2 regions of the Arthrobacter sp. AIWTK1 genome follow, and region 2 is predicted to be linked to the other one. Evidence: predicted binding sites of a transcription regulator. Region 2 holds the regulator's gene; the other holds the start of a gene.
The links. The regulator HspR, encoded in region 2, represses chaperone genes until heat shock. The targets are predictions, from matches to a motif close to AAGTTGAGTCNNNNNGACTCAACTT.
Positions count from the first base shown of each region.

Region 1 (15,145 bases), 98 kb from region 2:
TGCACCACCTGGAAATCTTCGCCACCCAGGACCAGTACGAACCCCTCCTGACCGTGATGAACATCGCCACCAACCCCCGCACCCGCCCCGGAATGGCTGAAGGCAACGACGGAACCGCCAATGGCGGTGATCTGGACGGGCGGACCCGGCCCCAGCAACTCCTGGACGGGCTCGTCGGCGCCGCCAAAACCGCCCTCGCCACCGGAAACCTCCCCGCTGCGGGCGGTCTGCGGCCCCAGGTCATGGTCACCATCGACTACCGCGACCTCCTCGAACGCCTCGGAACCCCCGGCACCGGCCAACCGGCACCCCCGGCAGCGGCACCCTAGGCTCCCGAGGCCTCCCCGGCACCGCATCTTTCACCTTCACGGGCCCCGTTACTGCGTCCACCGTCCGCAAGATCGCCTGCGACGCGGACATCATCCCGGTCCTGCTCGGCAGCGAGGGCCGCATCCTGGATATCGGCCGCACCACAAGGATCTTCCCGCCCCACATCCGCAAAGCCATCACCGCCCGCGACCAAGGCTGCGCCTTCCCGAACTGCACCATCCTCGCACCCTGGTGCGAAGCCCACCACATCACCTACTGGTCACACGGGGGAACCACCAGCACAGAGAACGGCACCCTGCTCTGCTCCCACCACCACCTGATCCACAAGGAACAGTGGACCATCCAGGTCAAAACCGGGATCCCCTGGTTCATCCCGCCACCCCACATCGACCCACGCCAAAAACCCCAACGAAACCGCTACTTTAAAACCTGAATACCGGGCGTCAGATGTCACCGTCGCCTGTGATCGGCACGCCTAGACAGGGGCCGGCGGAATGTTCTGGTTGCCGCGGAATATGTTGTCCGGGTCGAAGTCGCGCTTCACCCGGGACAACCGGTCGAAGTTCTCGTTTCCGAAGGCCGCGCGGACGCGGGCCTGGCCTTCGTCGCCGATGAAGTTCAGCCACACTCCGCCCGTGGCGTAGGGCGCGATGTCGTGGCGGAAATGCTTCACCCACGCCCTGGCTTCCTCGCCCTCCTCCGGTGTTTCGCCCAATCCGAACGGGTGGCTGACCCAGCTCGCGTTGCGGTTCAGCAGTGGAGTGGCCCCCGCGGCCGGTCCGCCCACCGCACCTCCCCAGTGCGCAATCAGCTGCTGGGAGTGCTGGCCAGGCAGCCTGCGCGCAGAATCGATGATGACGTCCAGGGCGTCGTCGGACAGTTCATTGTGGTAGTCGGCGCTCCAGTAGTTGTACATGCCCGGAGGATCGTCCAGCGAGCACTGGAAGTCGGCGTAATTGGTGTCTCCCAGCAGGTCCACGGCAGGGTCGAGCGCGCGGTACGGCTTGGCCCGTTCCGCGCCTTCATCGGCGTCGCCCGCATAGATGTACACCACAGCAACAGCCATCTTGCCCACCATCTCAGGGGGAACAAACGGCTCAGGCGGGGCCGTCAGGTAGATGAGGGTTGCACATTCCTCGTTGGGCGCGGCCAGGGCAAGTTCGCGGAAGCCACGGCTGATGTCGGTGGCTGCGTCGCCTGGCCAGAGCATAAAACCGGCATGGACCTTCGGGCCCAGCTCGTGGAGCCCGAACGTGAAGGAGGTAGCCACGCCGAAGTTGCCGCCCCCGCCGTGCAGGGCCCAGAACAGTTCGGGATTCTCCTTTGCGCTGGCCGTCACCAGGTCCCCGCCGGCAGTGACCAGGTCCACCGCGACCAGGTCGTCGCAGGCAAAGCCGAACGCCCGCTCCAGCCAGCCGGAGCCGCCGCCCAGCGTGAAGCCGGCCAGGCCGGTAGTGGAGACGCGGCCGCCCGTCAGCGCCAGTCCGTGTTCCTGCGTCGCACGGTCAAACTCTCCGCACGTGAGGCCGGCTCCGGCGGTGACTGTGCGGCTTCCCGGCTCCACACTGACCGATTTCATCGGACGCACGTCCACCACCAGGCCGCCGTCGTTCATGGACATCCCGGCCACCGAATGGCCGCCGGCCCGGACGGCCACGGGCAGTTCGTTGTCGCGGGCATGCTGCAGGGCCTGGACAACATCGGCGGGGGTGCTGCATTGGGCAATGACGGCCGGACGCCGGTCGATCATTGCGTTGAAAAGCTTCCGGGATTCGTTGTAATCCGGACTGTCAGGCCTGATCCATTTCATGGCAACGCTCCTCGGCGCCGGCGGCTTCGCCCCCACAAAAAATCGTACTGCCGCGGTGGCCGGCGGGCTACCGCCTGCGGGTGTAGGGACGGGCGCCAACCAGCAAAACAACCTGATCTGCGGATGAATCATCTTTTCAAAACCGCATATGAGGAAATAGGCTGGATAAATGCCCACCATTCGCATTGCTGAAGCAGCCCGGTTCCTCGGCGTCAGCGACGATACCGTCCGCCGCTGGACCGAGAACGGAAGCCTCACCCCGGTGAAGGACGAGTCCGGTCGGCTGGCCGTGGATGGTTTCGAGCTGGCCACCCTGGCCCGCGAGCAGGCGCAGCTTCCGGAGGACCCCACCCGGGTGGGCAGTTCGGCCCGCAACCGGTTCGTCGGCCTGGTCACGGGAATCACTGCGGACAAGGTCATGGCCCAGGTTGAACTGCAGTGCGGGCCGTTCCGCGTGGTGTCACTGATGAGCAGCGAAGCCGTGCGGGATCTCGGCCTGGAGCTGGGTTCCGTGGCTACGGCCGTGGTTAAGGCCACCACTGTGATCATTGAAACTCCGCAGGGAAAGAGCATCGTGTGAACGCCGGGAAGCCGCGCCTCGCAGCACTGCTGACAGCGGTTGCGCTCACCGCCGGCCTGACTGCCTGCGCATCATCGGCGTCGACTTCGGCCGGCCCTTCGGTCGGTGCGTCGTCGGACACCGCCGGCCAGCTCTCCGGGACGGTCACGGTTTTTGCGGCGGCATCCCTCAAAGCCACGTTCACCACGCTCGCGGACGAGTTTGAAAAGAAGAACCCGGGCGCCAAGGTGACACTCAGCTTCGCCGGTTCCTCGGGCCTGGCCACGCAGATCAGCCAGGGAGCGCCCGCCGACGTGTTTGCCTCGGCGGACACCGGGAACATGGCCAAGCTCGCCGACGCCGGACTCCTCGACGGCACAGCCAGGAACTTCGCCACCAACGTCCTGCAGATCGCCGTCCCGCCGTCCAACCCGGCGTCCATCGGTTCCTTCGGGGACCTCGCCAGGCCCGGCGTCAAAGTGGTGGTCTGCGCCAGCCAGGTACCCTGCGGGGCAGCGGCGGACACGGTGGAAAAGGCCGCCGGCGTCACGCTTGCCCCGGTCAGTGAGGAATCGTCCGTGACCGACGTCCTGGGCAAGGTGACATCGGGCGAGGCCGACGCCGGCCTGGTGTACGTCACCGACGTCAAGGCCGCCGGCAACAAGGCGAAGGGCATCCCGTTCGCCGAAGCCGGCAAGGCCGTCAACACCTATCCCATCGCCACCGTCGGCGCCAGCAGGAACAAGGAGCTGGCCGTAGCGTTCATCGCCATGGTGGCCGGCGCCGACGGCAGGAAAGCCCTCGCCGACGCCGGTTTCGGGACCCCTTAAGGATGGACCAGGCCAACGTGGGCGGGTACCACGGCATCCCGCGCTGGATTTACGCGATTGCTGCTGCCGGTGGACTGTTCGTCCTGCTGCCGCTGGCCGCTATGGCGGCGAGGGTCAACTGGCCCCAGTTCATCCCGCTGGTCACGTCCGAATCCTCCCTGACGGCCCTGGGGCTCAGCCTGCGGACCTCGGCCGCGAGCACCGCCTTGTGCATCGTCTTCGGTGTGCCGCTTGCCCTGGTGCTGGCCCGCTCGAGCTTCCGTGGCCAGCGGCTGCTTCGCGCCTTCGTGCTGCTGCCGCTGGTGCTGCCGCCGGTGGTGGGCGGCATCGCCCTCCTGTACACCTTCGGCCGCCAGGGCCTGCTGGGCCGCAGCCTGGAGGCTGCCGGGATCCAGATCGCGTTTTCGACGACGGCGGTGGTGCTCGCGCAGACCTTCGTGGCACTGCCGTTCCTGGTGGTGAGCCTGGAAGGCGCGCTGCGCACAGCCGGCGGACGGTACGAGGCCGTGGCGGCCACCCTCGGTGCCCGGCCCACCACCGTGCTGCGGCGCGTCACCGTGCCGCTGGTACTGCCCGGCCTGGCCTCCGGTGCCGTGCTGTCCTTCGCCCGGAGCCTGGGTGAATTCGGTGCGACGCTCACCTTCGCGGGGAGCCTGCAGGGGGTGACCCGGACGCTGCCGCTGGAAATCTACCTGCAGCGGGAAACGGACGCCGATGCCGCCGTCGCGCTTTCCCTTGTTCTGGTGGCCGTGGCGGTGACGGTGGTGGGACTCACGTACCGGCGCCCGACGCACCGCGGCCAGCGCAGTGCCCGGACGGGCAGCGCGGACGGCGGCCGAGTGGACGGCACACGAATGGACGGTGCCCGGTGACCTTCCACATGCAGGCAACCGTGGGTGCCCGCGGGTTCGACGTCGGCCTGAGCCTTGCGCCGGGTGAAACCGTTGCGGTGCTTGGCCCCAACGGGGCCGGGAAATCGACCCTCCTCAACGTGATCGCCGGGCTGCTGCGGCCGGATACCGGCCGGGCCGAAATCGACGGAAAAGTGCTGTTCGACCTCGACGGCGGCGCCACCGCCTGGACTGCCCCACACCACCGTGGCACAGCCCTGCTCGCGCAGGAACCGCTGCTGTTCCCGCACCTCAGCGCCCTGGAAAACGTGGCCTTCGGGCCTCGCAGCACCGGGACGGCAAGGAAGGCGGCCCGCGAGTCGGCCCGGACGTGGCTGGCCGCGGTGGATGCAGCGGACCTCGAAGCCCGGCGCCCTGCGGAACTCTCGGGCGGCCAGGCCCAGCGCGTGGCCGTCGCACGGGCGCTCGCTGCCAACCCCGAGGTGCTGCTGCTGGACGAGCCCATGGCAGCCCTGGACATCCACGCCGCACCGCTGCTCCGTAGGCTCCTGAAGAAGGTCCTGGCCGGGCGCCGCGCCATCATCATCACCCACGACGTCCTGGACGCCCTGATGCTGGCCGACCGGGTGATCGTCCTCGAGGAGGGCAGGATCGCCGAGGAAGGGCCCACCCGGCAGGTGCTGCAGCGGCCCCGGAGCCGGTTCGCTGCCGGGCTGGCCGGGGTCAACCTCATTTCCGGAATCCTCACCGCCACCGGGATCCGGACTGCAGAGGGCACCGAGGTGGCCGGGCACCAGGACGAGGAAGCCCTCCCGGACGGTACCGGGCCCGCCGGCACGGCCGGGCAGCCCGGCGTAGCAGCCTTCCCGCCGTCGGCCGTTTCCGTGTTCCTGACGGACGCGCACGGCAGTCCGCGGAACTCGTTCGCCGTCACCGTCACGGACCTGGAGCAGCATGGAGACCAGATCCGGGTCCGGGCCGGCGGGATGTCCGCCGATATCACTCCCGCCGCCTCCGCGGACTTGGGACTGGCGCCGGGAATGACTGTCTACTTCGTGATCAAGGCGGCCGCGGTGGCCGTTTACCCTGCCTAGCAAACTCCCACAAACCGCCGCAAACGGCACCAAACGCGTGAGTAGTCTCATAAAACTTGGGGTTGCGCCGGACCGCGTTGGTAGCGTCGAAAGCCAAGCCAGACTCAACACGACGCCTGGCCCCCGCTTCCGCGCGCAACAGCGCGGCCGGGAGACCCGGCGTCTGGACCGCAGCCTCAAAAACTGAAATGGGACCAATGAGCCACAACTCCACAGCGCGCCCGGACGCAGCCGGGGCAACAGTCGCATCGCCCGCCGCGGGCACCGACTCACCACCAGGCGCATCCCCGGCGCCGGACGCCGCACCGGAACGCACCACGCGGGTCAACAAAACCGTCTTTTTCGGCTCGGCGACGGGCGTGGTGGGAATCGCACTCTGGGCCATCCTCGCCAAGGACAACGCCGAGGCCGTCATCGGCTCCATGGTGGGCTGGGTGTCCACCAACATGGGCTGGTACTACTTCCTGATCGTCACGGCTGTGGTGGTTTTCGTCCTCGTGGCCGCGCTGTCACGGGTGGGCAAGACCAAGCTGGGCCCGGACCATTCCAAGCCCCAGTTCGGCATGTTCACCTGGGCTGCCATGCTGTTCGCCGCCGGCATCGGCATCGACCTGATGTTCTTCTCCGTGTCCGAACCGGTCAGCCAGTACCTTGCCCCGCCGCAGGGTGAAGGCGGCACCGCGGAGGCCGCGCGGCAGGCGCTGGTCTGGACCCTGTTCCACTACGGCCTCACCGGCTGGGCCCTCTACGCGCTGATGGGGCTGGCCCTGGGCTACTTCGCCTACCGCCACAACCTGCCGCTGAGCATCCGCTCCGCGCTCTACCCGATCTTCGGCAAGAAGATCGAGGGCCCGCTGGGGCATGCCGTGGACATCGCCGCCCTGCTCGGCACCATCTTCGGCATCGCCACCTCGCTGGGCATTGGCGTGGTCCAGCTCAACTACGGCCTGAACTTCATGTTCGGCATCCCGGAGAACCTCGCCGTGCAGATCGGCCTGATCGCCCTGTCCGTGGTGATGGCCACCGTCTCAGTGGTGTCCGGCGTCGAGAAGGGCATCCGGCGGCTGTCCGAACTCAACGTGATCCTGGCCGTGGCCCTGATGCTGTTCGTGCTGGTGACCGGCAAGACCAGCTTCCTGCTGGACGGCATTGTGCAGAACGTCGGCGACGTCATGAGCCGCTTCCCGGCCATGACCCTGGACACCTTCGCCTACGACCGGCCCACCGACTGGCTGAATGCCTGGACCCTGTTCTTCTGGGCCTGGTGGATCGCCTGGGCGCCGTTCGTGGGCCTGTTCCTGGCGCGCATCTCCCGCGGCCGGACCATCCGCCAGTTCGTGCTCGGCACCATGACCGTGCCGTTCCTCTTCATCCTGCTGTGGATCTCCGTGTTCGGGAACTCCAGCATCGACCTGATCATGAACGGCAACGCCGCTTTTGGCGAGGCCGCCATGAGCTACCCCGAACGCGGCTTCTACAGCCTGCTCGCCGAGTACCCCGGCGTACCGGTGACGGCCGCCGTCGCCACCTTCACAGGGCTGCTGTTCTACGTGACCTCCGCGGATTCGGGGGCACTGGTGATGGCCAACTTCACCTCGCATCTGAAGGACGCCGACGCCGACGGTCCCGAATGGATGCGCGTGTTCTGGGCGGTTGCCACCGGCCTGCTGACCCTCGCCATGCTGATGGTGGGCGGCGTGGCCACCCTGCAGAACGCCACGATTGTGATGGGCCTGCCGTTGTCCCTGCTCCTTGTGTTCATCATGCTGGGGCTGTACAAGGCGCTGCGGGTGGAAAACTCGCTCAACGACAGCTACCGCGCCAGCCTGCCGGGCATCATCACCGGCCGTGCGGGCGATCCGCGCGGCGGCCGCAGCTGGCGCCAGCGCCTCACGCGGGCCATGAGCTATCCCGGCCGCCGGCAGACCACGCGGTTCGTCGAAGCCGTTGCCGTGCCGGCGCTGCGGGAGGTCAGTGAGGAACTGAAGGCCCAGGGCGCCGAGACCGTGCTTTCGGTGTCCACCGTGGAGTCCTGCGGGATCGACAGCGTGGACCTGCAGCTTGCCATGGGGGAGGAGCGGCCCTTCAAGTACCAGATCTACCCGGTGCAGTACGAGACGCCGTCCTACGCCACCAGGCGGGCCGACCCGGACGACCACTACTACCGGATGGAAGTGTTCTCCCTGGAGGGCAGCCACGGCTACGACCTCATGGGGTACACCAAGGAACAGGTCATCACGGATGTCCTGGACCACTACGAACAGCACCTGGAGTTCCTGCACCTGAACCGTGCAGCGCCGGGCAACACCGTCCTGGTCGAGGACCAGGTGGCCAAAGACAATTGGGAATCAGACTTCGAAACGCAGGAGGCAGCGAAATGACCACCGCAACGCTATTCATCGGCGGCACCTGGAGTGCAGCGTCCGACGGCGGCACCCGGGAGATCCATTGCCCGGCCGACGGCGAGCTGGCCGGCGTCGTGTCCGAGGCGAACGCGTATGACGCGGTCCGCGCCGTGGCAGCAGCGCGGGCGGCGTTCGACGGCGGCGAATGGGCCGGCGTTCCGCCCCTGGAACGCGGGTCCTTCCTGCTGCGCGTCGCCGCAAGGCTGCGGGAGCGCAAGGACGAGTTCGCCCGCGCCGAAACGCTGGACACCGGCAAGCGCCTGGTGGAGAGCGAAATCGACATGGACGACATCGCCAACTGCTTCGAGTACTTCGGCAAGATCGCCGGCCAGGACTCCGGACGGCTGGTGGATGCCGGCAGCAGCACCGTGGTCAGCCGGATCGAATACGAGCCCGTGGGCGTCTGCGCGCTGATCGCCCCCTGGAACTACCCGCTGCTGCAGGCCGCCTGGAAGATCGCCCCGGCGCTCGCGGCAGGCTGCAGCTTCGTGCTCAAGCCCAGCGAACTGACGCCCCACACCGCCATCCTGATGATGCAGGTCCTGGAAGAACTGGGACTGCCCGCCGGCGTCGCCAACCTCGTCCTGGGCGACGGCAAGACCGTGGGTTCCGTGCTCTCCGGCAACCCGGACGTTGACCTGGTCTCCTTCACCGGCGGACTGGAAACCGGCAAGACCATCGCCGCTTCGGCGGCCGCAACAGTCAAGAAGGTGGCGCTGGAGCTGGGCGGCAAGAACCCCAACATCATCTTCGCTGACGCCGACTTCGACGCCGCCCTGGACAACGCCCTCAACGCCGCCTTCGTGCACTCCGGCCAGGTCTGCTCCGCAGGCTCGCGCCTCATCATCGAGGAATCCATTGCGCAACGGTTCGTGGACGAGCTGGTCCGCCGTGCGGAGCAGATCCGCCTGGGCGGCCCCTTTGATCCCGACGCCGAGACGGGACCGCTGATCTCCGCGGCCCACCGCGACAAGGTGACCGCCTACGTGGAAAAGGGCATCGCCGAGGGCGCACGCCTGCGCTGCGGCGGAAAGTGGGGCGACGGCGAGCTCAAGAAGGGCTACTACTACCTGCCCACCGTCCTGGACCAGGTCACCAGCGGCATGTCCGTGCTCAAGGACGAAGCCTTCGGCCCGGTGGTCACCGTGGAAACCTTCAGCACCGAAGAAGGAGCCGTCCGGCTGGGCAATGACACCCACTACGGCCTGGCCGGCGCCGTCTGGTCCCAGGACGCCGGCAAGAGCCAGCGGGTGGCCCGCAAGCTGCGCCACGGCACCATCTGGATCAACGATTTCCACCCCTACCTGCCGCAGGCGGAGTGGGGCGGCTTCGGCCAGTCCGGCGTCGGACGCGAACTGGGCCCCACGGGCCTGGCCGAATACCAGGAAGCCAAGCACGTCTATCACAACATTGATCCGCAGGTGACGGGCTGGTTCGCGGACCGCACCTCAGAAGGGAACTGAGCGCATGACAGCACTGGGCAAGACTGGTTTCGACTACATCGTCATCGGCGGCGGGTCCGCGGGTGCGGCCGTGGCCTCCCGGTTGAGCGAGGACCCTTCGGTGGAAGTGGCCCTCGTGGAGGCGGGACCGGACGACCGCGGCGTGGATGCCATCCTGCAGTTGGACCGGTGGATGGAACTGCTGGAATCCGGCTACGACTGGGATTACCCCATCGAGGAGCAGGAAATCGGCAACTCCTTCATGCGCCACGCCCGCGCCAAGGTGATGGGCGGCTGCTCCAGCCACAACTCGTGCATCGCCTTCTGGGCGCCCCGCGAGGACATCGACGAGTGGGAGCAGAAGTTCGGCGCCGCCGGCTGGAACGCCAAGACCGCCTACCGCCTGTACAGGCACCTGGAGACCAACGAGGACGCCGGCCCGGACGCGCCTCACCACGGCGACAGCGGCCCGGTCCACCTGATGAACGTCCCGGCGGAGGACCCCTGCGGCCGCGCCCTGCTGGACGCCTGTGAGGAAACCGGGATTCCCCGCGTGCGCTTCAACTCCGACGAAACCGTGATCAACGGCGCCAACTTCTTCCAGATCAACCGCCGCGCAGACGGCACCCGATCGTCGTCGTCCGTGTCCTACATCCACCCCGTGGTGGACCGGCCGAACTTCACCCTGCTGACCGGGCTCCGGGCCCGCGAGCTCAAGTTCACGGCGGACAACCGCTGCACCGGCGTAGACGTCGTGGACAATTCCTTCGGGAAGACCCACACCCTCAATGCGCGGTCCGAGGTGATCCTGTCCGCCGGCGCCATTGATTCGCCCAAGCTGCTGATGCTTTCCGGGATCGGTCCGGCCGCGCAGCTGGAAGAGTTCGGCATCCCGGTCCGCTCCGATTCCCCTGGAGTGGGCGAACACCTGCAGGACCACCCCGAAGGCGTCATCCAGTGGGAAGCCAGGAAGCCCATGCCGGAGACGTCCACCCAGTGGTGGGAAATCGGGATCTTCACCACCACCGAAGAAGGCCTGGACCGGCCGGACCTGATGTTCCACTACGGTTCAGTGCCCTTCGACATGCACACCCTGCGCCAGGGCTTCCCGACGACGGACAACGGCTTCTGCCTGACGCCGAACGTCACGCACGCCAGGTCACGCGGGACGGTCCGGCTCCGCAGCCGAGACTACCGGGACAAGCCAAAGGTGGATCCGCGGTACTTCACCGACCCGCACGACATGCGTGTGATGATTGCCGGCATCCGCAAGGCCCGGGAGATCGTGGCCCAGCCGGCCATGGCCGAATGGGCGGGCAAGGAGCTCTATCCCGGTGAGGCCATCCAGAGCGATGCGGAAATCACGGACTACATCCGCAAGACCCACAACACGGTCTACCACCCGGCGGGAACCGTCAGGATGGGCGCGACGGACGATGCGATGTCCCCGCTGGATCCTGAACTGCGGGTCAAGGGCGTGACCGGATTGCGCGTTGCGGATGCCTCGGTGATGCCGGAGCTGACCACGGTGAACCCGAACATCACCACCATGATGATCGGGGAGCGCTGCGCGGAGCTGGTGAAAGCCGCGCGGGCACAGGCTTCCTAACGCGTCCCGGATTCATCCTTGGCGTCGCGACGCACGGGGTGCTGGCTGGTGATGGACACGCGGTTGAACGCGTTCATGGTGATCACCAGCCAGCTCACCGCCGAGTATTCGGCCGCGCTCAGGTGCTGCCGCGCGTAGGCGTCCTCCCGTTCACGCGTGTGGGCGTCAGGAAGGGTGGTGATGGACTCGGCCAAGGCCAGCGCCGCCCGTTCCTTGTCCGTGAATAAAGCGGTGTCCCGCCAGGCGGCCAGCACGGCGAGGCGCTGGGTGGTTTCGCCCTTCTTGAGGGCATCCGCAACGTGCATGTTCAGGCAGTAGGCGCAGCCGTTGATTTGCGAGATGCGGACGTTGAGCAGCTCGGTCAGCGCCCTGCCGATGCCGGCTTCGTCGGCGGCTTCCCTCGCCTTCAGGCCGAGTCCGTTGAGCGCGCGCCAGACGGCGGGGCTTTCCTTGTCGATGAAGATGTGCTGGGTGGTGGGGTTGCCCGCTTCATGAGTCTGGTCCATGGCTCCCAGAATACCCATGGCGGTATGACCGATCTTGTCATGTTCGTGACATGTACGTGAAATCTCTGTAGTGTCTTCATCGGACCGCCTGTCCGCCCCGCGCGGGCGGCGGTCCACCAAGAAAGTTCCTGCGTGTCGGGCCGTGCGCATGCTGTGCGCAGGCTCGCATGCCAGCCGGAGGGCGGTTCCTTGGGGGAGCCGCCCTCCTGCATGCCCCCTGCGGGGCTAACGTTTCCCGGGCCGCAGTCCTACCATGTGAAAATGCGTTGTCGCCTGAAGTTCCAGGGTCGCCGCGCTCCACGGGTGATCTTCGCCGTCGCGCTTCTCCTGGGGCTGCCCTCGGCGCCGGCATTCGGTTCGGCAGTGCCCGGTCCGCCGGCCTCCACTTTTCCGGCTTCCGGTCCGCAGGACCCGGGTCCCGCGGCCACGGACATTGCCGGCGGCGAGGCTGTTGCCATATCTGACGTCCCTTTCGCCGTCCAGATCGCCTACGACGCCGCCGGCGCCAGGGTTGGTTGCGCCGGCAGCCAGATTTCAGCGGAGTGGGTGATTACTGCCAGGCACTGCGACTCTGCCAGACTTCAGTCCGTCCGCCTCGGCACCCCCTACCTGGGGGTCGGGGGCATGGTGCGGACAGTTGCTGCCCGGTATCCCTCGCCGGCGGGCGACGTGCTGCTGCTCAAGCTCTCCGCCCCGCACGCCGGACAATATGCCAGCCTGTCCCGGACCTTCCCTGCGCCCGGCTCGGACGCGCGGGTGTTTGGCTGGGGCGACCAAGCCGAGGGGTCGGGGGCCATGGCCTACCAGATCAAGGCTGCCGGTGTGACCGTATCGGGTCAGGGCTCGGACGCTGTTGGCGGCTTGTCGGTCAGGACGCAATCCCGGACGGGGCACCCGCTATCAGGGGACTCCGGAGGTCCCCTCGTTGTGGCCGGCAAGCTGGTTGGCGTGCTGTCGACGTCGAGCGTCCTGCCGGACGGCGGCCCCTCCGGTTTTTCCGGCTTCTATAACGAGCATGCCGCCGTCTCGCGCCATCTGGGCTGGATCGCAGTCATCACGGGCGTCGCCCCGTCCTGATCGCCAAGCGTCCTGAATCCCGGCGCCTGATGCGGCGCGCCGCACGGGGGCCGATTGCCCCTAGACAGCCATTTCGCCGTCGGCAAACATGGACCGTAGGGCCCGTCTGCAAAGTTGAGTCATGTACACTCAACTTTAAGAGTTGATCTATCCCGAAAGGAGCTCTCTTTGGACGCCAAGTTCACCACCAAGAGCCAGGAGGCTCTTTCGGCAGCAGCCATGAACGCTTCCACGGCAGGAAACCCCCAGGTTGAGCCTGCCCATCTGCTCAAGGCGCTGATGGACCAGCGCGAAGGCGTGGCCGTCGCGCTCCTCCGCGCCACCGGGGCCGATCCGGACGCCGTCAGCGTCCAGGCGAGCACCGCCATCAAGTCCCTGCCGGCCTCCTCCGGTACGTCCGTTCAGCAGGCCCAGCTGTCCCGCGCTGCCCTGCAGGCGATCAAGAATGCCCAGAACGAGGCGGACAAGCTGGGGGATACCTACGTCTCCACCGAGCACCTGTTGCTGGGCCTCTCCGCCGGCAGTGACGCCGTTGGCAAGCTGATGCGCGACGCCGCTGCCTCCCACGAGGCCCTGCTCGCCGCCCTGCCGGGTGTCCGCGGGGACCGCAAGGTCACCAATGCCGACCCCGAGAACACCTTCCAGGCGCTGGAGAAGTTCGGCACTGACCTCACCGCGATCGCCCGGTCCGGCAAGCTGGACCCGGTGATCGGCCGCGACGCCGAGATCCGCCGCATCATCCAGGTGCTGAGCCGCCGCACCAAGAACAACCCGGTGATCATCGGCGAGCCCGGCGTCGGCAAGACCGCCGTCGTCGAAGGCCTTGCCCAGCGGATCGTCGCCAATGACGTCCCGGAGAGCTTGCGCGGCAAGACCCTCATCGCCCTGGACCTCGCCTCGATGGTGGCCGGTGCCAAGTACCGCGGCGAGTTCGAGGAGCGGCTCAAGGCCGTCCTAGAGGAGATCAAGAGCTCCGAGGGGCAGATCGTGACCTTCATCGACGAGCTCCACACCGTGGTGGGCGCGGGCGCCTCCGGGGACAGCTCCATGGACGCCGGCAACATGCTCAAGCCCATGCTGGCCCGCGGCGAGCTGCGCCTGATCGGCGCCACCACGCTGGACGAATACCGCGAGAACATCGAGAAGGACCCCGCCCTGGAACGCCGCTTCCAGCAGGTGTTCGTGGGCGAGCCCAGCGTGGACGACACCATCGGCATCCTCCGCGGGCTGAAGGAACGCTACGAAGCCCATCACAAGGTCTCCATCGCCGACTCCGCCCTCGTTGCTGCAGCAACCCTTTCCAACCGCTACATCTCCGGCCGGCAGCTGCCGGACAAGGCGATCGACCTTGTGGATGAGGCGGCGTCCCGGCTGCGCATGGAAATTGATTCCGCTCCGGAGGAGATCGACCAGCTTCGGCGCCAGGTGGACCGGCTGACCATGGAAGAGCTCGCCCTCGCCAACGAGAAGGACGCCGCTTCCGTGGAACGCCTGGCCGCGCTGCGGGCGGACATGGCGGACAAGAAGGAAGCGTTGTCGGCACTCAACGCCCGCTGGGAAGCTGAGAAGGCCGGCCTGAACCATGTCGGTGACCTTAAAGCCCGGATCGATGAACTGCGCTCGGCCGCTGAGAAGCACCAGCGCGAAGGCGACCTGGCTGCCGCCTCCCGCATCCTGTACGGCGAACTTCCCGCGCTGGAACGTGAGCTGTCCGCCGCCGCCGAGGCGGAGGCCGCGCGGGTTGCCGGAGGTGGCGCCAAGCAGGAGCTCATGGTGGCCGACGAAGTCACCGCGGGGGACATCGCCGAGGTGATCTCCGCCTGGACCGGCATCCCGGCCGGGCGCATGCTGCAGGGCGAAAGCCAGAAGCTGCTGCACATGGAAGAGGAACTGGGAAGGCGGCTGATCGGCCAGAAGAAGGCTGTGGCGGCCGTGTCCGACGCCGTCCGCCGGGCCCGTGCGGGAATCAGCGATCCGCACCGGCCCACCGGCTCGTTCCTGTTCCTGGGACCCACCGGCGTCGGCAAGACCGAGCTGGCGAAGGCCCTGGCGGAATTCCTGTTCGACGACGAGCGCGCCATGGTGCGGATCGACATGTCCGAGTACGGCGAGAAGCACTCCGTCGCCCGGCTGGTCGGTGCGCCTCCTGGCTACGTGGGATACGAGGAAGGCGGCCAGCTGACTGAAGCCGTCCGCCGTCGTCCGTACTCCGTGGTGCTGCTGGACGAGGTGGAGAAAGCCCACCCCGAGGTGTTCGACATCCTGCTGCAGGTGCTCGACGACGGCCGCCTTACCGACGGCCAGGGCCGCACCGTGGACTTCCGCAACGTGATCCTGGTGCTGACTTCCAACCTGGGCAGCCAGTTCCTGGTGGACCAGACCCTGGATGCCGAAGCCAAGCGCTGCGCCGTCATGGCCACGGTGCACGCATCGTTCAAGCCCGAATTCCTGAACCGGCTGGACGAAGTGGTGCTGTTCGATGCCCTGGACGTCGAAGAGCTGGCCCGGATCGTGGAACTCCAGGTGGCTGAACTCGGCAGGAGGCTGCGCGACCGCCGGCTCGACCTGGAAGTGACCGAAGGCGCCCGCGCCTGGCTGGCCCTGACGGGCTTCGACCCCGCCTACGGCGCCC
Region 1 covers NZ_CM155287.1:4,182,250-4,197,394, reverse strand. Annotated here, with positions in the region: gene AC1MDG_RS19215 (DUF222 domain-containing protein) at 1-329, shown strand, start outside; gene AC1MDG_RS19210 (HNH endonuclease) at 401-763, shown strand; gene AC1MDG_RS19205 (FAD-binding oxidoreductase) at 806-2,140, opposite strand; gene AC1MDG_RS19200 (TOBE domain-containing protein) at 2,310-2,720, shown strand; gene modA (molybdate ABC transporter substrate-binding protein) at 2,717-3,529, shown strand; gene AC1MDG_RS19190 (ABC transporter permease) at 3,532-4,401, shown strand; gene AC1MDG_RS19185 (sulfate/molybdate ABC transporter ATP-binding protein) at 4,398-5,474, shown strand; gene betT (choline BCCT transporter BetT) at 5,672-7,855, shown strand; gene AC1MDG_RS19175 (aldehyde dehydrogenase family protein) at 7,852-9,342, shown strand; gene AC1MDG_RS19170 (GMC family oxidoreductase) at 9,347-10,930, shown strand; gene AC1MDG_RS19165 (carboxymuconolactone decarboxylase family protein) at 10,927-11,436, opposite strand; gene AC1MDG_RS19160 (S1 family peptidase) at 11,698-12,513, shown strand; gene clpB (ATP-dependent chaperone ClpB) at 12,682-15,145, shown strand, end outside.
Region 1: clpB (ATP-dependent chaperone ClpB) is a predicted target of HspR. The motif match lies at 12,625-12,649, and genes of this name have one in related genera.

Region 2 (15,145 bases):
CGGACCGGTCCGCAGGTTGAGGCGGAGTTGAACGTTGGGCGAAGTTTCAGGGCCTCTTCCGGCTCGGTAAGATGGATCAGATAACCTGCAGATTTTTGACCTGCTGAAAGTAGCGCGCACCATGCCATCCCAACCGGACGAGAGTGCGGCACTGGCAATACAGACCCCCGCGATCAACGACCGCTCCCTCGCGGCCGGACTCGCCTACGCCATGGGCAGCCGGGTCTCGGGGATCTCTTTTGATGCCGCCACCGGGCTGATGCTCGGCAAGGTCCGCGGCGGCTCGGACGCGCCCTATTCAACCACCGCGAAGCTGGTCCGCAAGGCGGGCGGCTGGAGCTGCACGGTGGGAGTGTGCAGCTGCCCGGTGCGCAAGGACTGCAAGCATGTGGCCGCGCTGCTGTTCGCGGCCGAGGACAGCCCGGCCATCCGCGTCCAGCTCCTGGCCCCGGCCGAGGCCACCCGCCTGTCCCGCGAACCCCTGGCGCAGGATATGCCGGACTGGGAGCAGGCGCTGGGCCCGCTGATTGCCCGGCCGGGAATCACCCCGTCCACCAACGGCATCCCGCTGGCGCTGCAGTTCGACATTGAAGAGCCGGCCCCGCACTTTTCCTACACCGGCCGGCGTGATCCGCTCCGCAGTGTCCGCCAGCTCAAGGCGCGCCCCGTGATCATGGGCGCCAAAGGAAAGTGGATCCGGGGCGACGTCTCCTGGAACACCCTGAGCTACCTGAATTACCGGCGTGAATGCAACGAGGCCCACGTGGAGTGGATGCAGGAATTCCTCGCGTCCCACACCGCGCTCGCCAACCGGCAGCACAATTCCACCGCGCCCTGGCTGGGGCTGAACACCTACGCCGGGAAGAACCTGTGGAGCCTGCTGGCCCAGGCCCGGAAGATCGGCGTCGCGCTGGTCCACGCCGGCAGCCAGGAGCCCGTCCGGTTCGTGGAGGAGCCGGCCTCGGTGGGGCTTAACCTGACCCGTTTCGGCATGTCCGGCGGGGAGACAGGCTCCGGTGCCGGCGCCGTTCCCGCCGTCGAACCTGCCGCCGTCGCACCTGCCGCCGCACCTGCCGCCGTCGCAACCGTGAAAACGTCCGACGACGGCGGGCTGACGCTTGCTCCCACCATCACCGTTGAAGGGGAAGTGGTTGATCCGGCGTCCGTGGGGACGATCGGCCGGCCGGCGCACGGGATCTTCCTGACGTCCGGAGCGGACGCCCTTCCCGGCACGGGCAACGGATCGATCATCACGCTGGCTCCCCTGGAAAGCGGCCTCAGCGAGGAACTCCTGACGTTCGTCACGGCCGGCAGCACCCTGCACATTCCGGCGCGGGACGAGACCCGCTTCCTCACCGGCTTCTACCCCAAGCTCAAGCAGGCAGCCCGCGTCACGGCGTCGGACGAGTCCGTGGAGCTGCCCACGCTGGCCGTGCCCACCTTGTCCCTGCTGGCCAACTACGGCGCCGACCACAAAGTCCGGCTGCACTGGGAATGGCACTACACGTCAGGGAACCTGGTCACGGCACAGCCGCTGTGGCGGCACCCGGGCGACCACGGCTACCGTGACGACCCCTCGGAGGCCCGCATCCTCGAGGCCGTGGGGCAGCCCTGGGAAGTTGTCCCCAAGCTGGGTGAATCCGCCACCGGCGGCTGGGGCACTCCGCGGCTGGCCGCCTCGGCCGAACTGAGCGGCCTGGACACCCTTGCCTTTACCGAGGAAGTGCTCCCCCGGCTCCGCAACACCCCGGACGTGGTGGTGGACACCTCAGGTGAGATCGCCGACTACCGGGAGGCCGAAGAAGCCCCCGTGGTGGCCATCTCCACCAAGGCCACGGACCAGCGAGACTGGTTCGATCTCGGGATCCAGATCTCCCTCGAAGGCCAGCCCGTTTCCTTCGCTGCCGTGTTCTCCGCCCTTGCCGCCGGCCAGACGAAGATGCTCCTGCCCAGCGGCGCCTACTTCTCGCTGGACCTTCAGGAACTCCATCAGCTGCGGGCCCTGATCGAGGAGGCCCGTTCCCTCCAGGACAACAAGGACGCGCCTCTGCAGATCAGCCGGTTCCAGGCCGGGCTCTGGGACGAACTGGCACACCTCGGCGTTGTGGACGAGCAGGCCGCCGCCTGGCGCGAGGCCGTGGGCGGGCTGCTGGAAGGCGGCATCAAGGGGCTGCCCCTGCCGGCGACCCTGAACGCCGAGCTTCGCCCGTACCAGCTGGAAGGCTTCAACTGGCTCAGCTTCCTTTACAAGCACGGGCTGGGCGGGGTGCTGGCGGACGACATGGGCCTGGGCAAAACCGTCCAGGCCCTCGCACTGGTCTGTGCTGCCAAGGAAGCCGCCGCGCCTGAGGGGACAGCGCCTGAGGGGACAGCGGCCGACGGCGCCGCACCCTTTCTCGTGGTGGCCCCCACCAGCGTGGTGGGCAACTGGGAAGCCGAAACCGCGCGGTTCGCTCCCGGACTGACCGTCCGCGCCATCGGCGAAACGTTCGCGAAGAACGGGGTGGACCCGGCCGAGGCCATGGCCGGCGCGGACATCGTGATTACCTCCTACGCCCTGTTCCGGATCGACTACGAGGCGTATGCCTCGCGGGAGTGGGCCGCCCTGGTGCTGGACGAGGCGCAGTTCGTCAAAAACCACCAGTCCAAGGCCTACCAGTGCGCGCGCAAGCTGCCGGCTGCGTTCAAGCTGGCCATCACCGGCACGCCGCTGGAAAACAACCTGATGGAATTCTGGGCGCTGACCTCGATTGTGGCGCCGGGCCTGTTCGCGAGTCCCAAGAGGTTCGCCGAGTACTACCAGAAGCCGGTGGAAAAGAACGGCGACAAGGGGCAGCTGGACAAGCTCCGCCGTCGTGTCCGTCCGCTCATGATGCGCCGCACCAAGGAACAGGTCATCCACGACCTGCCGCCCAAGCAGGAGCAGATCCTTGAGGTGGTGCTGAACCCGCGGCACCAGAAGGTGTACCAGACCCACCTGCAGCGGGAGCGCCAGAAGATCCTGGGCCTCATTGAAGACGTCAACAAGAACCGCTTCACCATTTTCCAGTCGCTCACCCTGCTCCGCCAGCTCAGCCTGGACGCATCGCTGGTGGACCCCTCCCTGTCCGGGGTCCGGTCCAGCAAGCTGGACGTGCTTTTCGAGCAGCTGGAGGACCTGGTCGCCGAGGGGCACCGGGCCCTGATTTTCAGCCAGTTCACCGGTTTCCTGGGCAAGGTCCGTGAACGGCTGATCGAGGAGAAGATCGAATTCTGCTATCTCGACGGCGGGACCCGCAACCGTTCGGACGTAGTGAACGAGTTCAAGAACGGCTCGGCCCCCGTTTTCCTGATCAGCCTGAAGGCCGGCGGCTTCGGCCTGAACCTGACCGAGGCGGACTATGTCTTCCTGCTGGATCCCTGGTGGAACCCGGCTTCCGAGGCGCAGGCGGTGGACCGTACCCACCGGATCGGCCAGGCCCGCAACGTCATGGTCTACCGGCTGGTTGCCAAGGACACCATCGAGGAAAAAGTCATGGCGTTGAAGGCCAAGAAGTCGCAGCTGTTCGCGGATGTCATGGAGGGCGATGCGCTTTCCGGCGGTTCCCTGACGGCCGAGGACCTGGCCGGCCTCTTCAACGACTGACGGGGACCGGGTCCCCGGTTCGGAACTGGCGCCGGGGGCTGCCCGTCAGCCCATGACCGGGGCCAGGGAACGTCCCGAGGACAACTGTTTCCGGGCCCAGCGGGCGAGTTTCTTGCCCTTGCCCTTCCACCAGTTGTCCTCGTCCTTGTCGTGATGCAGGCGGAAGATGATCATCACGATGACGAAGACACCCATGGCAACGTCCATCCACGACCAGAACACGGCGTCAACCAGCACGCTGACGCCCATGACGAGGACCGACGGCAGGGCCAGCGTCCGGAAGACGGTGCTGGCCACATAGCGCCGGTGGGACCTGGGCACGGACAGTGCCCGGACCATGTCAAAACAGAGACAAGCCACCACCATGGCCTGCCCCAGGGACAGGATGACCAACCCGGCCATCGATCCGGCGAACAGGGCAACGGATTCCATCCCCGCGCTCATCGGACGCCGCCCTGCATGGCAGGGCGCGGACAAGACACCATGGGAACGCACAAAACACACATGAGTAAAACCCCCAGAGACCAGAGACCAAGCTGTGAGACCAAGCTGTGGTCCATTCAAGCCGCTGGGTCCGCGGTCCGTCACGAGTAGTGTGTACTCTATTCTGCCGGCCGGGCCCTCCGGGTCCCCGCGCGGGTACTCAGTCCGGCGTCCCGCTCCCCTGCGGCGGCCCGCTCAGATCAGCATCGCTTCACGGACCTGCCCGGCGGATTCCGCTCCACCGGTGCCACGGGAGCTCACCCGGCCGGCGGCCAGCACGTAGTAGCTGTCCGCGGCGTTCAGCGCAAAGCCGATGTGCTGTTCCACCAGCAGGACCCGCATCCCGCTGCGCTGGGACAGCTTGATGATGGTTTCCTGGATTTCGGCCACGACATTGGGCTGGATCCCTTCGGTGGGCTCGTCCAGGATGAGCAGCGTGGGTTCGGTGATCAGCGCCCGGGCGATGGCAAGCTGTTGCCGCTGGCCGCCGGACAGGAGGCCGGCCCGGCGGGCCAGCAGCGGGTGCAGCGCCGGAAACATGTCCAGCGCCTCGGCCACGCGTTCCTTGGCGTTCCGGCGTCCGTCAGCCACGAGCTGGAGATTCTCCAGCGCGGTCAGCTGTCCGAACGACTGCTGGCCCTGCGGGACGTAGGCCATGCCGCGTGCCACCCGCTGGTGCGGCCGGAGGGCGGAGATGTCCTCGCCGTCCAGGGTGATGGTGCCGCGGGTGGGCTTGAGGAGCCCGACGACGGCACGCAGCAGCGTGGTCTTCCCGGCTCCGTTGTGACCCAGGATCGAAACCAGTGACCCGTCAGGGACGGTGATATCCACTCCGGAAATGACCTGGGTGCGCCCGTAACCGGTCTGCAGGTCCGTAATTTGCAGCATCAGTGCCCTTCCATTCCGGCGGTCCCGAGGTAGACTTCCTGGACTTTCTTGTCCGCCTGGACCTGTGCCACGCTGCCTTCGCTCAGGACCTTCCCCGCTGCGAGGACTGTCACGGAGGTGGCGAACTCCCGGACGAAGTCCATATCGTGTTCGATCACCAGCGTGATGCGGCTTGCGGCGATCCGGCGGAGCAGCTGCCCGGTTTCGTCACGCTCGTCCTGGCTCATTCCGGCGATGGGTTCGTCCAGGAGCAGCACATCCGAGTCCTGGACCAGCAGCATGCCGATTTCCAGCCATTGCTTCTGCCCGTGCGCCAGGGTTCCCGCCTGCTTGTCCGCGGCCTTGTCCAGCCCGATGATCTTCAGGGCTTCCTGCACGGCAGGGTCCACGCCCTTCCGCCTCCTCAGCAGCTGGCGGGCCTTCCGGGCCGGGCCGGCGGCGATGTCCAGGTTCTGCAGGACTGAGAGGTTTTCAAAGACACTGGCCGTCTGGAACGTCCGGCCCACCCCCAGCCGCGCGATCTTGTGGACTTTCCGGCCCAGGATCTCGGTGCCGGTGTGGTTCACGGACCCGGTGGCCGGAACCAGCCCGGTGATCGCATCAATGATGGTGGTCTTGCCGGCCCCGTTGGGTCCGATCAGGAACCGCAGGTCGCCCTGGGTGACGTCGAGGTTGACCTTGTCCACGGCGACGAAGCCGTCGAAGGCCACCGTAAGGTCGCGGACCTCGAGGTACTTGGGCCGGCCGTGGCGGAGGCCGCCGGCCTGTGGTTCGCCGTCGGGCAGCAGCGTGGGGGTGGTCATCGGCTTGCCCCTTCCGGGATGGTGGTTGGTGCCGTTGCGGAGTCCGGGGTCGCCGCGGGGGCAGGCGCCGTGCTGCGCTGGTCTGTCCGGCGCTGTTTCAGCTGCGAGATGAGCCGCGGCAGCGAGGCGAGGCCGCCGGGCATGAACCCGATGACCAGCACGAAGAGCAGGCCTTGGAAATAGACCCAGAACGACGGGAAGGTGGACGCCAGGCTGGTCTGCGCAATGGCTACGCTGAGGGCTCCCAGGACCGGGCCCAGGAGGGTGGCCCGGCCGCCGATTGCCACGCCGATCAGGAAGGCGATGGACGGGATGACGCCCACATCGGCCGGCGAGACGATCCCCACGATGGGTACGAACAAGGCACCGGCGATCCCCGCCATGACGGCTGCGATCACGTAGGTCACGGTCTTGATGGTGGCGGGGTCGTACCCCAGGAACCGGACCCGCTCTTCCTGGTCCCGGACCGCGACCAGGAGTTCGCCGAACCGGCTGCGCATCAGCTGCCGCGCCGCCGCCAGGGCCAGCAGCAGCACCACGGCAGCGATCGAATACAGCATGAGCTTGTTGGAGGGGTCCTTCAGGTCGAACCCGAAGAAGGACCGGAAGCCGCTGAGGCCGTTGGAGCCGCCGGTGGTTGCCTGCTGGCCGATCAGGAACACGGCGAAAGCGGCTGCCAGCGCCTGGCTGAGGATCGCGAAATAGGCGCCCTTGACCCGCCGTTTGAAGACGGCGAGCCCCAGGACGAGCGCCACCAGCCCCGGGACAAGGACGACGGCGATGAGGGTCACCACCGGGCTCCGGAACGGCTCCCACCACCCGGGCACCTCGCCGCTGCCATACAGCGACATGAAGTCCGGCACGCCGGACCCGCCGAAGAGGGAGGCGTCCGCCAGCTTGAGGTGCATGGCCATGATGTAGGCGCCGAGGCCGAAGAACACCCCCTGGCCAAGGGTCAGCATGCCGCCGCGACCCCACGCCAGTCCGATCCCCACCGCCACGATCGCGAAGCAGATGAACTTCCCCAGTAGGGCCAGGTTGAAGACCGAGAGCGCAGCGGGAGCCACCACGAGCAGCAGCACCGCGCCAGCGGCGAAGCCGGCCAGCACGGCCCACCGGGATTGCAGGAAGGTGCTCATGCCAGGCTCCTTGTCTTGAGGCTGAAGATGCCCTGCGGCCGCAGCTGCAGGAAGACCACGATCAGCACCAGGATCAGGACCTTGCCGATGCTGGCCGTCGTCGAAAACTCAAAGACGGACTGCAGCACGCCCAAGGCGAAGGCGGCGATGACGGCCCCCTTGATCTGGCCGACTCCGCCGGCCACCACCACCAGGAAGGCGTCCACGATGTAGTTGGTGCCGAGGTATGGGCTGGTGGAGCCGATCAGCGTGACGGCCACGCCCGCCACTCCGGCGAGGCCCGATCCGATGAAGAACGTCAGCTGGTCCGTGCGCCGGGTGGAGATGCCGCTGGTTTCGGCCAGGTCCCGGTTGAGGACCACCGCCCTGATGCGGCGCCCCAGCGGCGTCGCCTTCAGGATGAGGGCCAGTCCGGCCAGGCAGACCAGGGACAGCAGCAGGATGAAGAGCCGGGTGAGCGGGATGGGGGCCCCCAGCAGTTCGATGTTTCCCTGCAGCCAGGCCGGTGCCCGGACATCCACGCTCGGGGCGCCGAAGATGTCCCGGGCAGCCTGCTGCAGGATGAGGGCCACCCCGAAGGTGACCAGCAGGGTATCCAGCGGCCGGTGGTACATCCGGCGCAGGAGGACAGCCTCAAGCACCAGCCCCAGCAGGCCTCCCACGAGGAAGCCCACCGGAATGGAAACCAGCAGTGAGACGCCGGCGTCGGAGATGGTCCGCTGCACGACGAAGGCCGTGTACGCACCGGCCATCATGAACTCACCGTGGGCCATGTTGATGACCCCCATCTGGCCGAAGGTCAGCGACAGCCCCAGCGCGGCCAGCAGCAGCACCGAGCCGAGACTGAGTCCGGCAAACATCTGTCCAATCAGCAGTTCCATTCCAGCGGGCCTTTCCTCCGGGTTTCTTCAGGGTGGTGGAAGCTGCTACTTGGCCAGGTCCTTGGCCCAGTCGTAGCTGGCCAGGAACGGGTCGGGTTCCACCGCCTTGGGTGAAGACCAGACCGTGTCGATCAGGCCCTCGGAGTTGATCTTTCCGATCCGGGGGGTCTTGGTGATGTGGTTGTTCTCACCGTCCACGGTGACTGTTCCTTCGGGCGCCTCGAACGACACGCCGCCGGCCGCCGCCTGGACCTTGTCCACCTCAAAGGATCCGGCCTTTTCAACCATGGCCTTCCACAGGTACAGCGAGGTGTACGCCGCCTCCATGGGGTCGCTGGTCACACGGTCGGCGCCGAACTTGGCCTTAAACGCGGCCACGAACTTCTTGTTGGCAGGGGTATCAAGCGTCTGGTAGTAGTCCCAGGCCGTGAGCTGGCCCTTGACGTTGTCCAGTCCGACGCCGGGGACTTCCTCTTCGGCGATGGACACCGAGACCACCGGCATGGATTCGGCGGACAGGCCAACGCTCTTGTACTGCCGGAAGAAGGCCACGTTGCTGTCGCCGTTCAGGGTGTTGAAGACGGCGTCGGCTTTGGAATCGCGGACTTTGTTCACGATGGTGGAGAACTCCGTGGACCCCAGAGGGGCGTAGTCCTCGCCGAGGACCTTCATCCCGTGTGCTGCCGCGTAGGCCTGGATGATCTTGTTGGCCGTCCGGGGGAAGACGTAGTCGCTGCCCACCAGGTAGATGGATTTGGTGCCCTGCTCAGCGAGGTAGTCGAGGGCGGGGATAATCTGCTGGTTGGTGGTGGCCCCGGTGTAGAAGATGTTCTTGGAGGCTTCCAGGCCTTCATACTGCACGGGATAGAACAGCAGGGCGTCGTTGGCTTCGAAGACGGGGAGCATGGCCTTGCGGCTGGAGGAGGTCCAGCCGCCGAAGACCGCCGCCGTGCAGTCCTGCTGGATCAGCTTCCCGGCGCGTTCGGCGAATTTCGTTGGTTCGCTGGCACCGTCCTCGCTGACCACCTGAAGCTGTTTGCCCATGACGCCGCCGGCGGCGTTGATTTCCTCGGCCGCCAGGCTCAGGGAATCGAAGACGGTCTTTTCACTGATGGCCATGGTGCCGGAGAGCGAGTTGATGAATCCCACCTTGACGCTGCTGCCGGACGTGTCAACGCAGGAACTGCCGCCGCTGGCGGTGGAATTGGCGGACGCCGGGTCCGAAATCTGGCTGCCGCAGCCGGCCAGGGCGGTCACGATGGCCGCCGCGGCCAGCGGCATCAAAGCGCGCTTAGTTACTGAAACCCTCATGATTACCTGCTTCTCGCTCCGCGCTGCCTCGGGGCAGCGGCTGGTCTCCAGGGCCCTCACGTTGACCCGTGGGGCTCAATCTAGGAGCGAATTGTTTCGCCAGGCATGACGGTTCGTTTCCGCGCTATTTCACACCAGGGCCAGTCCCCCGGTGCGGCGCGGCGGCGACGGTAAGTTCGCTGACAAAATGGCGGAAACTGCGGGTGGCAAAGTTAACCTGAAGGAAACTTTTTCGCCGTCATCTTGGGATTCACGGCGACACATATCCCTAAGGAGCAACATGGCCAGTCAGCAGAACGCCGCAAGGATCCTGGTTGTCGGTGCCGGAGCCACCGGCGGATACTTTGGTGCGCGCCTGGCGCAGGGCGGCCGGGACGTGACGTTCCTGGTCCGGGAAGGGCGGGCAGCCACCCTGCGCCGGCGCGGGCTCCGCATCACGGGCCTCGGCCGGGATGACGTCATTGAACCCAGGCTGGTCACCGCGGCGGACCTTGACGGCCCGTACGACGTGGTGCTGGTTACGGTAAAGGCTTCCGCCCTGCCCCGGGCACTGGCAGATCTCGCACCGGCAGTAGGGCCGGAAACCGTCATCGTGCCATTCCTGAACGGCATGGCCCACCTGGACTCGCTGGTGGCTGCTTTCGGCGCCCGCCGGGTTCTTGGCGGGATCGTCAAGGTGGTCACCACCGTCACGGACGACGGCGACATCCTGCAGATGAATCCGCTGGCCACCCTCACTGTCGGGGAGCTGTCCGGCCCGCCGAGCGACCGTGTCCTGCGGGCTGTTGAAACCTTTACCGTGTCCGGGTTCAAGGCTTCGGCCACGGCCGATGCGCTCGCCTCGATGTGGCACAAATGGGTCTTCATCGTCGCGGCAGGGAGCGTGACCTGCCTGATGCGGGGACCCGTGGGCGCCATCGTGGCGGTGCCCGGCGGCACGGACTTCGTGCAGTCGGTGCTGGCGGAAGCCGGCGCCGTCTCGGCGGCTGCCGGCTATCCGGTGCCCGACCATGAAACCGAGGCATCCCTGGCGATGCTGACGCAGCCGGGGTCCACGTTCACGTCGTCCCTGTACCGCGACGTCGTTGCCGGCCTTCCCGGTGAGGCGGAACACCTGCTGGGCGACTTCACCCGGCGTGCACGGGTCCTCGGAGCGGACACCCCGCTGATCGACCTGGCCCTGATGCAGCTCAGGGTCCAGGCCGAAACCAGCTAGCGCCGCTCCGCCCTACTTCTTCAGGAAGGCCAGGAGTGCCTCGTTGATTTCCTTCGCGTGGGTCCAGCACATCCCGTGCGGCGCCCCCTCGATCTCCACGTAGTCTGCGTTGGGCAGTGCATCCTTGAACCGGCGGCCGGCCACGTCAATGGGCAGGATGTTGTCCGCGGTTCCGTGGACGATGAGCGCGGGGACATCGATCTTCGGGATGTCCGCCCGGAAGTCTGTCAGCCAGGTGGGCTGGGCAGCCACGGAGGCGTGCGCGGAGGACTTGCTGGCGGTGACCCAGTTGGCCCGCAGCGCTTCTTCGCTGAGGCGGCTGCCCAAGGTGTCGTCGGTGTTGAAGAAGTTCTTGAAGAACTCCGTGAAGAACGCGTAGCGGTCTTCCTTCACTGCACTCAGCAGGCCGTCGAACACGTCCTGGGGAACGCCGTCGGGGTTGTCTTCCGTCTTCAGCAGGAACGGCTCGAGGGAGCCGAGGAACACTGCCTTGGAAACCCGGTCCGAGCCGTAGGTGCTGAGGTAGCGGGCCACCTCGCCGGTGCCCATCGAGAAGCCCACCAGCACGGCATCGGTGAGGTCGAGCTCGGTGAGCAGGGTGTTAAGGTCGGCGGCAAAGGTGTCGTAGTCGTAGCCCTCGGTGGGCTGGCTGGACTTGCCGAAGCCGCGGCGGTCATAGGTGATGACCCGGTAGCCAGCCTCGAGCAGCGCGCTGGTCTGCCGTTCCCACGATGCGCCGTCCAGCGGGTAACCGTGGATGAGGACCACCGGCTGTCCCTGCCCGTGGTCCTCATAGTAGAGCTCAACGATGGTGCTGTTTTCTTTTCCGACAGAGACAAAGGCCATGAGGCGTTCCTTCCGGGACAGTGAAGACTGGCAGTAAACAGGCGTAACCATCCACTCTGTTCCGGCAGGCCTGACCTGTCAAGGCACGGGCGCGCTCCCGTCCGCGGTCACTCCGTGGGACGGGGCCGCCACACCACCACGGCCTGGGAGCGGGCGCGGGGCCGCTGGCCGCGGGCCAGGCTCACCACGTCGCCGGCTGCTCCGGCCGCGAAGATCCGCGAATCCAGGGGGCTGCGGCGGCGGCTCAGTTCCTCGGTCAATTCGGTCACCCGGCGCTGCAGGGCGGCCACCTGGTTTTCCAGCTGGAGGATCCGTTTGATGCCCTCCAGCGATACCCCTTCGTGCGAGAGCCGCTGGACCTCCCGGAGCACGTTGACGTCCCGCTGGGAGTAGCGCCGGGATTTGCCGGGCGCACGGCTGGGAGAGACGATGCCCAGGCGGTCATACTGGCGCAGCGTCTGGGGGTGCATATCCGCGAGCTCGGCCGCCACCGAGATCACGAAGATCGGCTGATCGAAATCAATGTCCACGCCCGGCTCCTCCCGCTAGTCCCAGTACGTACACGCGCGTTTCCTAGAGCCGCGCCTTGGCTGCAAGTCCGGCCCGCACGTCCTGGCCGCCGGTGGCCTCGGCGAACGCCTTGACGGCTTCTTCCGCTTCCTTGGTCAGCTTCTGCGGAACCACGACGTCGATGGTCACCAGCAGGTCGCCGGTGGCCTTCGCGTGCTTGACGCCGCGGCCCTTGACACGCAGCGTCCGTCCCGAGGGCGTCCCTGCGGGGACACGGACCTTGACCTTCTCACCGTCGATCGTGGGCACTTCAATGTCAGCGCCCAGGGCAGCTTCCGGAAAAGTGACCGGAACGTGGATGCGGAGATTGTCGCCGTCGCGCGTGTAGAAATCATGGCCTTTGACGTTGACCGTGACCATCAGGTCGCCGTTGCCGGCGGGGCCGTACTGGCCCTTGCCGCGGACGCGGACCTTCTGGCCGTCCTTGATCCCGGCCGGGACACGGACGTCGATCACGTCTCCGTCCGGCTCGCGCAGGCCGATGGTGGTGCCGCGGATGGAACCGGCGAACGAGATGGTGGTGGTGGCAGTACGGTCGGCGCCCTTCTGCGGGGCGCGCTGGAATCCGGCTCCGGAACCGGGCCCGCCGAACTGGCCGCCGAAGAGGTCGGCGAACTCCGGCGGGATGCCGCCCGAGGTGCTGTAGCCCCCGGAGTGGCGTCCGCCGCCACCGGTGAAGAGACCGCCGAAGAGGTCTTCGAATCCGGCCCCGCCGGCCGCGCCGCCCGCGCCGCCGGGAGCAAACCGTGCGCCGCCGCCCATGGCACGGATGGCGTCATACTGCTGCCGCTCATCCGGATCAGAGAGCACGGAGTACGCCTCGGAGATGTCCTTGAACTTCTTCTCCGAAGCCACGTCCCCCGCATTGGTGTCCGGGTGGTGCTGCCGCGCAAGCTTCCGGTAAGCCTTCTTGATATCGGCGTCGGAAGCGTCCTTGGCGACTCCAAGGATCTTGTAGAAGTCCTTGTCGACCCAGTCCTGGCTAGCCAATGGCGTTTCCTTTCAAATCTTTGTGCCGAGATGGCAGTTCGCGGCAATGTTCTTGCGAATCACTGCTGCGAACTGCCATCTCGATGGGGTAATGCTAAGCCGGAACTGCGACGATAACCTGTGCTGCCCGGAGGACCCGCTCGCCGGCCTTGTAGCCGGAGCGCAGGACCTGGCTGACGGTGTCGATTTCGACGTCCTGGCCGGGCTGCTGGATGAGGGCCTCGTGGATGGTCGGATCGAACTCCACGCCGGTCTCATCGATGCGCGCCAGGCCGTAGGTCTTCAGCGCGTTCTCCAGCTTGGCGGCAATCGCGGCGAACGGGCCGTCGGCCAGGTCGCCGTGCTGCCTGGCGGCGTCGACGTCGTCCAGTACCGGAAGCAGCGAGTTCAGGACGCCGACGACGGCCATCTCCCCTGCCACGGCACGGTCGCGTTCCACGCGCTTGCGGTAGTTGACGTATTCAGCCTGCAGGCGGCGGAGATCGTTCCTGAGTTCCTCCGCCTCCTCCGCGCCTACACCCTGGGCCACCGATTCCTCGGCCGGAACCTCAACGCTGTTGAGGATGTCCTCGGCCTGGGACAGTGCGTCCCCGGCGCCGGAGTGCCCGGCGGCAGCGGGTTCCTGGTCAGGGTGGCGGGCCTGGCCGGTCTTCGGATCAACCTTGCGGTTGTCGTGGATCACCGGCTTCTGCGGCTCGTTCTCCTGGCGCTCGTTCTCCCGGCTGTCGCGCGCGTGTTGCTGGCCTGCGGAAGAGTCGTGCTCTTCCTCGTTACCGTGATGCGGCATGATTACTTCTTCTCGTCTTCGTCAACGATCTCGGCGTCGACGATGTCTTCATCAGCCTTGGCGTCGCCGGCGGGTGCGCCTTCTGCCCCTGCGGCACCCGTGGCACCGTCCGGCGAACCGGCCTGTGCGTAGATGGCCTCGCCGAGCTTGCTCTGGGAAGCCTGCAGCTTCTCAAAGGCGGTCTTCACCGCGGCGTCGTCGGTGCCTTCGAGGGCCTTCTTGAGGTCGTCGACGTCGGCCTTGACCTCGGTCTTGACCTCTTCGGGCAGCTTGTCGGCGTTGTCGGCGATCAGCTTGTCCACGGAGTAGGCGAGCTGCTCGGCCGTGTTGCGGGTGTCGGTTGCCTCGCGGCGGGCCTTGTCCTCGGCTGCGTGCTCCTCGGCGTCCTTGACCATGCGGTCAATGTCTTCCTTGGAGAGCGCGGTGCCGCCGGTGATGGTCATGGACTGTTCCTTGCCGGTGCCCTTGTCCTTCGCCGAGACGTGCACGATGCCGTTGGCGTCGATGTCGAAGGTGACCTCGACCTGCGGAACGCCGCGCGGAGCCGGAGCGATGCCGGTCAGCTCGAACGTGCCCAGCGGCTTGTTGTCCCGGGTGAACTCGCGCTCGCCCTGGAAGACCTGGATCGCCACGGACGGCTGGTTGTCGTCAGCCGTGGTGAAGGTCTCTGAACGCTTGGTGGGGATGGCCGTGTTGCGCTCGATCAGGTGCGTCATGACACCGCCCTTGGTTTCGATGCCGAGGGACAGCGGGGTGACGTCGATCAGCAGCACGTCCTTGCGCTCGCCCTTCAGGACACCTGCCTGCAGTGCGGCGCCGACGGCGACGACCTCATCCGGGTTGACGCCCTTGTTGGGCTCCTTGCCGCCGGCGAGTTCCTTGACGAGCTCGTACACAGCGGGCATGCGGGTGGAACCGCCCACGAGAACGATGTGGTCGATCTCGGAGAGCTTGATGCCGGCTTCCTTGATGACGTCCTGGAACGGCTTCTTGGTGCGGTCCAGGAGGTCCTTGGTGAGGTCCTGGAACTTGGCGCGGGTGAGCTGCTCGTCCAGGTGGACCGGGCCGTCGGGGGTGACGGAGAGGTACTGGAGGGAGACGTTGGTGCTGGTGGAGGAGGAGAGTTCCTTCTTGGCCTGCTCGGCAGCTTCCCGGAGGCGCTGCAGGGCGATCTTGTCCTTGGAGAGGTCGATGCCCTTGACCTTGAGCTGGTTCAGCAGGTAGTCCACAACGCGCTGGTCCCAGTCGTCGCCGCCGAGGTGGTTGTCACCGGCGGTGGAGCGGACCTGGATGGTGGAGAAGTTGTCTTCGTCCTTGCCCACTTCCAGCAGGGAGACGTCGAACGTTCCGCCACCGAGGTCGAAGACGAGGATGAGTTCGTCTTCCTTGCCCTTGTCCAGGCCGTAAGCCAGGGCAGCGGCGGTGGGCTCGTTGACAATGCGGAGGACGTTCAGGCCTGCGATTTCGCCGGCTTCCTTGGTTGCCTGGCGCTGGGCGTCGTTGAAGTACGCGGGAACGGTGACGACGGCGTCGGTGACCTTTTCGCCCAGGTAGGACTCGGCGTCGTTCTTCAGCTTCATCAGGATACGGGCGGAGATTTCCTGCG
Region 2 covers NZ_CM155287.1:4,280,742-4,295,886, forward strand. Annotated here, with positions in the region: gene AC1MDG_RS19625 (DEAD/DEAH box helicase) at 122-3,625, shown strand; gene AC1MDG_RS19630 (hypothetical protein) at 3,671-4,069, opposite strand; gene urtE (urea ABC transporter ATP-binding subunit UrtE) at 4,304-4,996, opposite strand; gene urtD (urea ABC transporter ATP-binding protein UrtD) at 4,996-5,799, opposite strand; gene urtC (urea ABC transporter permease subunit UrtC) at 5,796-6,938, opposite strand; gene urtB (urea ABC transporter permease subunit UrtB) at 6,935-7,819, opposite strand; gene urtA (urea ABC transporter substrate-binding protein) at 7,865-9,130, opposite strand; gene AC1MDG_RS19660 (ketopantoate reductase family protein) at 9,411-10,346, shown strand; gene AC1MDG_RS19665 (alpha/beta fold hydrolase) at 10,359-11,192, opposite strand; gene AC1MDG_RS19670 (heat shock protein transcriptional repressor HspR) at 11,300-11,722, opposite strand; gene AC1MDG_RS19675 (DnaJ C-terminal domain-containing protein) at 11,766-12,752, opposite strand; gene AC1MDG_RS19680 (nucleotide exchange factor GrpE) at 12,847-13,539, opposite strand; gene dnaK (molecular chaperone DnaK) at 13,542-15,145, opposite strand, start outside.